One region of the Paenibacillus sp. JDR-2 genome, then DNA from elsewhere that is predicted to be linked to it. Evidence: a T-box and tRNA genes for the amino acid it is inferred to sense, from the RefSeq annotation. Region 1 holds a T-box; the other holds one or more tRNA genes.
What was found. A T-box is a leader RNA that pairs with one kind of tRNA and senses whether it is charged. The one in region 1 lies ahead of PJDR2_RS22305 (valine--tRNA ligase), so its partner is inferred to be a tRNA-Val.
Positions count from the first base shown of each region.

Region 2: it encodes a tRNA-Val, which carries the amino acid that the T-box ahead of PJDR2_RS22305 (valine--tRNA ligase) is inferred to sense. The anticodon was not compared.

Region 1 is NC_012914.1:5,095,148-5,098,564, forward strand. It holds gene PJDR2_RS22305 (valine--tRNA ligase) at 1-2,020, opposite strand, end outside; T-box leader at 2,286-2,520, opposite strand; gene PJDR2_RS22310 (MDR family MFS transporter) at 2,593-3,417, opposite strand, start outside.
Region 2 is NC_012914.1:4,372,472-4,375,888, forward strand. It holds gene PJDR2_RS19285 (cupredoxin domain-containing protein) at 1-115, shown strand, start outside; gene PJDR2_RS19290 (RNA polymerase sigma factor) at 227-799, shown strand; gene PJDR2_RS31995 (anti-sigma factor) at 796-1,533, shown strand; gene PJDR2_RS19300 (cupin domain-containing protein) at 1,589-1,927, opposite strand; tRNA gene PJDR2_RS19305 (tRNA-Val) at 2,061-2,133, shown strand; gene PJDR2_RS19310 (response regulator) at 2,230-3,417, opposite strand, start outside.

The DNA.
Region 1 (3,417 bases):
ACTGCGTCGCGCGTTTTGCCTGCTCGTCAGTGCCGTACAGATTAAGCTTCGCAAATTCGATATACCAGTCGCACAGATCATCCCAGATGAAGTTGTACAAAATACGGCCGGTTTCTCCGAACTCGTAGCTGTCGATCAGACGGGTCGCTTCGCGCACCGTTTCGTTAAGACGATGCAGGATCCAGCGTTCAGCCGTACCGAGATTGCTCTTGATATCGATATCGGAAGACGTAAAGCCCTCGAGGTTCATCAGAGCGAAACGGGATGCGTTCCAAATCTTGTTCGCAAAATTGCGGGCCTGCTCGACTTTCTCGATCCGGAAGCGCAGATCCTGACCCGGCGTGCTGCCTGTCGAGATCATGTAACGCATCGCATCGGCACCGTAGTTCTCGATTACGTCAAGCGGGTCAACGCCGTTGCCAAGCGATTTGGACATTTTGCGTCCTTCCGCGTCGCGAACGAGACCATGCATCAGCACGTCCTTGAACGGAATTTGATCCGTGAACTCAAGTGCCGTAAAGATCATGCGGGCAACCCAGAAATAAACGATGTCATAACCCGTTACAAGAACATCCGTCGGGTAGTAACGTTTGAAGTCTTCCGTTTCTTCCGGCCAGCCGAGCGTGGAGAACGGCCAAAGCCCGGAGCTGAACCAGGTATCCAGAACGTCTTCGTCCTGACGCAGCGATGCGCTGCCGCAAGCCGCGCAGGCTGTTACGTCCTCGCGGGCAACATGCATCTCGCCGCAGGATTCGCAGTACCACGCCGGAATGCGGTGGCCCCACCACAGCTGGCGGGAAATACACCAGTCGCGAACATTCTCGATCCAGTTCAAATAAATTTTCTCGAAGCGGTCCGGTACAAAGTTAACGCCATTGCCGGATTTTTGCGCTTCAATCGCGCGTTCAGCCAGCGGCTTCATCGCAACGAACCATTGCGTCGACAAATACGGTTCAACAACCGCGCCGCTGCGCTCGCTATGGCCAACTTGATGCACGTGATCCTCGATGCGGATGCAAACGCCTTGCTCCTGCAGATCCTTCACCAGCTGCTTGCGGCAGTCTGCGCGGTCGAGACCTTGATAAGGACCCGCATGCTCGTTCATGGTGCCTGTCTCATCCATTACGATGATTTGCGGCAGGTCATGGCGCAGGCCAACCTCGAAGTCATTCGGGTCATGCGCAGGCGTGATTTTTACCGCGCCGGAACCAAAATCCTTCTCCACGTATTCATCGGCAATAATCGGAATCTCGCGGCCAACAACCGGCAGCACGATCATTTGGCCAATCAGGTGCTTGTAACGCTCGTCTTCCGGATGAACCGCTACGGCCGTATCGCCGAGCATCGTCTCCGGACGCGTTGTTGCAACGGTAATATGGCCGCTGCCGTCCTTGAGCGGATATTGGAGATGGTACAGGTGGCCGTTGAGCTCTTTGTACTCTACTTCAATATCGGACAAAGCCGTGCGGGCAGCCGGATCCCAGTTAATAATCTTTTTGCCTCGGTAGATAAGGCCCTTCTCATGCAAACGGACGAATACTTCACGTACCGCCTTGGACAAACCTTCATCCAATGTAAAACGTTCGCGGGAATAGTCCAGAGACAGTCCCATTTTGCCCCATTGCTCGCGAATCGTGCCCGCATAAAGCTCTTTCCAGTCCCAAACCTGCTCCAGGAACTTCTCGCGTCCAAGGTCGTAACGGCTCAGCCCCTGCTCGCGCAGCTTCTGTTCTACCTTGGTTTGAGTAGCAATACCCGCATGGTCGGTGCCCGGCAGCCACAGCGTGTCAAAGCCCTGCATCCGTTTGGTGCGGATAATGATATCTTGAAGGGTGAAATCGAGCGCGTGCCCGATATGAAGCATCCCCGTAACGTTTGGCGGCGGGATTACGATCGTAAAAGGCTTTGCGTCCGGGCGCTGGCCCGCCTTGAAAAATTGCCCCTGCTGCCAGAAATCGTACCATTTCTGCTCAGCTGCCTTCGGATCATAAGTCGTCGGCATCGTTGTCTTGTCTGACATCTTTACTTCCTCCTAAAATGAATTGCCAAACTAGGTTGTTCATCAACCGTTTGTGGTGATTCATACTTCGTAAGCATAAACCAAATGAATTGCCAAACTAGGTTGTTCATCAACCGTTTGTGGTGATTCATGCTTCGTAAGCATAAACCAAATGAATTGCCAAACTAGGTTGTTCATCAACCGTTTGTGGTGATTCATGCTTCGTAAGCATTACCATTTTTGTCATTGCATGGATAGAAATACAAAAAAACCTTCCGCCCTTATAGCAAAGGACGAAAGGTTATCTTCCGTGGTACCACCTTTGTTCCGCACCTCAGAAAAGCAAGCACGGCACTCAAACAGATAACGGCTGCGGCCGGCTTGAAATAACGGATAAACCCGCTTCTTTCAAGCAACTCCGGGGCGACAAGCGAAGCAGTAAATTCCTGCGGTACCTTTCAGCGTTACAGTCCCGCTCTCTGAAGGCTTGGCTGCTTACTCTTCCCCTTCAACGTCAATATATGTTGAAAAAAATCAGATATAGCATATTTTATCCAAGATGTCCCCGAAAGTCAACTTGCGTCTATGCCTAATTAGTGACCCATCATCATTGGCATTTCGGCTTTTTCCGTGCTTGCGCCTTCCGCGCGCTTCGGCTTCGACAACAAGAACCCGATCAGCGTGCCAACGACACCGATAATCGTCAGAATCAGGAACGTATCCCCGTAAGAGGATGCCGCCACATGGGAAGCAATTACAGGAGTGATGTCGGCAGGATTCGTAATGCCTCCAGCCGCCATTTCGGAAGCCATGTAATGCTCGGTGCGTCTTGCCAGAATCGTTGCAAGCCCCGCTACCGCAAAGGAAGTCATAACCTGCTGGGCTGCATTCGTGAGCGAGGTTACGCGGCTGACCAGCTCGGGAGGAGCCGATTGAATAATATGCGTATTCAGCGGCATCATCGAAAGACCCATACCCGCTCCAAGCAGAATAAGCGGCAAGATATACGAGCCTACCGTTGCGTCGGACGAGATGTTCGACAGGAGGAACGCTCCGATCGTTACGATTGCCAGACCGCTCATAACAAGCGGGCGAGCGCCAATCTTGTCAAACAGCTTGCCGCCAATCGGCATAAAGACCGCTGCCGCCAAAGCCTGCGGAAGCAGGATCAAGCCGGTATCAAGTGCAGAGTAGCCCTTGGCTGTCTGCAGGAACAGCGGGAACAGGAACAACGTGCCAAAGAGGGCGATCTGGGATACCCATTGAACCACAATCCCTTTGGAGAAATCCGCCGATTTGAACACGCGAAGCTCAAGAAGCGGCTGTTTGCGGTTCAATTCCACGATAATAAAGATGATAAGCGAGACGCCGCCTACGATAAGACCGGTCAACGTTTTCGCAGAGCCCCAGTCCGTGCC
Region 2 (3,417 bases), 720 kb from region 1:
ACTGCTAGCGGAGAATGAAGGTAAAACCGTTACCTTTGATAAAACAGGCGAGTTCGCCTACCACTGTATGCCGCATCCGGGCATGCAAGCCACGATTACCGTCTCAGACAAATAGAAACAAATTTAGGGATAACCATACTTGGTTATCCCTGTTTTCCTTTCGTATTGCGCAGCTGTAAACAGTTGGTAGAATAGAATTATATTATCCTCTTGGAGGTACCATCGTATGCGGGAGCTTACGGATCATCAATTGATGCTGCTCATTCAGAGCAAGCAGAGCGAGGCGCTTTCTGTTTTATATGACCGTTACTCGTCTCTCGTTTATTCCTTTGCCTGGAAAACCTTAAAGGACGAGAATGTCGCTAAAGAAATCGTCCAGGCCGTATTTATGCGATTATGGACAACCAAATCCGTCTATGATCCCGAGCAAGGCAGGTTCTCCAGCTGGCTGCTGACCATTACCCGCAATATTACAACCGACTGGCTGCGCAAAAGACGGAGAGACACGGCTCCTCTCGTTCAGGTCGAACCCGAGCAGCTGGCTAAAATCCCGGACGAAGCTTCCGCTACACCGGAAACGGCTGCCGTTAACAGCGAAATGAAGGACCAGATCCGCAGCGCTTACCGTGATCTGTCCGCCCAGCAGATCCATTTGCTTGAGCATTTCTATTGGCAGGGCTATAGCATCAGCGAGCTTGCGGCTATCTATAACCAGCCGATAGGAACGGTAAAGAACCGTCTGCATCAGACGTTAAAAATATTACGCAGGCATCTCGTGGCCGAAGGAGAGCAATCATGAAGCAGCAAAATGTGACGGTTTGCCATAATGCCCTTGACTATATCTCAGGCGCTTGTTCCGATACAGAAAAGAAAGCTTTTGAACGTCATCTTCCAGGCTGCCCGGCCTGCCAGAGCGAGCTCGAAGAGCTTCGGCTCGTATGGGACTCTCTTCCTTCCGATATGGAGCTGATTGAACCTCCGGCTGACTTGAAGCAGCAGGTCATGGACGCCGCTCTGGCCTCTGTTCAACCTCACCCTGCAAAACGTTCCTTCCGGAAGCTGACCTGGGGTGCTGCTGCCGCAGCCGTACTCGCCGTGTTGGTTGCGGGCACGGCATGGAATGTGGAGCTGTATCGCAGCCGAAGCGGTCCGGCCGTTATCCCTATCGAACAGGCGTTGTCCGTATCCGCTTCCCAGATCAATCAGCTTATATCCTTAAAGCCGGTATCGGATGACGTCGCTTCGTCCTATGCCGTCGCCTGTATTGTGGATAACGGAAGCAACATGCAATTTGTCGTCTATGTATTTGGCGCACCGGCTTCCAAAGACAGCTCCGTCTACCAGGTATGGCTGAACCATGCCGGACAAAAGGATAGCGCGGGTACTTTCCGGGTTGATGACAAAGGTATCGGAGTACTCGCGATGCCTATATCCGGCGATACGCTTGCTTTTGATTCCATTGGCATTACGCTTGAGCCTGACGAACACGGCAACCAACCGCGGGGAACAAGGCTGTACAGCTCAATCTCCTGATTCATAAAAACCGCCATCCGTACGTTCAGGCACGAATGGCGGTTAATTTACTCGATTAGGAAGGATATCTGTCTCCCCTGCTTGTAGGCTCCGAGATGACAAGAAACTGAATGTCGCGATCCGATTTGTTAAACATCTGGTGCGGAGTATGCGGGGCAACATGAATCCCTTCATGCGCTTCCAGCTCAAAGGTCTCGCCGGCAATCTCAATGGTCGCCGTCCCTTCGAGAACAAAGAAGAACTGCTGGGAGTTCTCGTGGTAATGGCGCGTTTCGGCCGTATGCGGCGGCATTTTCTCATGAATGATACTCAGATCCCGCTGCTTCAGCAGATGCCAGCCGTCACATTGGTCCCCCCATATGTAGTGTTCCGTGTTGCTTCTGCTTACCTTCATCACACTTGCTCCTTGCTGTCAGCTTGACCTGTAATGTGATTGTTATCGTAGCAGTTTTCCGGGTATATGAAAAGGTAATAATTGTGTTGACATTCATTTTGGATGCTGATATATTAATATTCATCACTCACACGATCTGTTAGCTCAGCTGGGAGAGCACTATCTTGACAGGGTAGGGGTCAGTGGTTCGAGCCCACTACAGATCATACGAACAGAAACCCGCAAAGCCTTGTGCTGAGCGGGTTTTCTTATAGCAAAAAAGCGGTGCATGGATTATCCATGCACCGCTTTTTCGTTGGGCTCTATTCTAACAAGAATCCTGAGCCAACATATTGCTCCTTATACTCGCTTGGGCTCAATCCCGTATAATCCTTGAACACGCGGGAGAAATAATGCTGGTCACTAAAGGAAAGAGCATCCGCGAGCTCCTTGATTTTCAAATCCGGCTTAGCCCGCAGCTGCTTGCAGGCTTCCTCGATCTTCAGCTCCATGTAATATTGGACGAACGTTGTGTTCGTATAACGCTTTATGATCCGGCTCACATAAGACGCGCTGACATGGAATTTGGCAGCCAGATCATTGATGGAAAGCTGCGAAAATTTATGGAGCTTGACGTGAGCATCCATCTGCTCGAACAACTCTTCTCCGCTCTTCCGGTTGCGCAATTGCAGCAGCTCAAAGCTGCGGGCACTCCAGTCCAAACATTGCTTACAAAATCTCTCGTAGCTGCCTTGCTCCAGCATTTCTTTGACAGCCGCTGCCGCTGCCAGCCTTTCCTCCGGCCCGCTGCTCGGCAGAGCATGGACAAAAGCATCTCCGATCGCTGATACAAGCCGCTCGAGATCAAGATATCGGGCATGCTCGATATAGGAGATTTGCAGATATTCACGGAGCTTTATCAGGAATGGCTGTGATTGGCGCTGTTCGATCATATCGGTAAAGCTTCTGATAATGTCTTCCTTTCCTGTTTGTTCAGGAATGCGATAATCCGTATCCAGCAGCACTCTTTTATCAAGCAGCGTTTCTTCATCGAGTAAACCTTTAAGCCTATCGTATTGAAGCTGCAGTTGGTTGATATCAACCGGCTGGAAGCGGCCCGCCATGGTGATTTCAATATCGACACTGAGCATTAGACGTTCAATGGATTCCATCCAAGCAAGAGTTGTAGCGAACCGCTCCTTCACAGCGGATTGGACCAAAACAATATAACGGTCCGAATCCTTAGCAGGAAACAGCCAGCAGCTTTGCGGCTGACAAAGGTCCTCAAGCATCGTTTGCAGCGTCTCCATGTTCCAATTGTCCAAATTCGGAATAAAAGGCTGCTTGCCAATCAGAAACAACGAAACCGGCTGTTCATGAAATTGCGGTCCAAGTCGCAAGCCGGATAGAAAGGCAGGAGGAACAATCGACTTTAAGGGATCAATGCTATACTCCAGCTTTTCCGCGAGCGAATCAACGATCCGCTCCATTACCTCGATCAACTGTTTCCT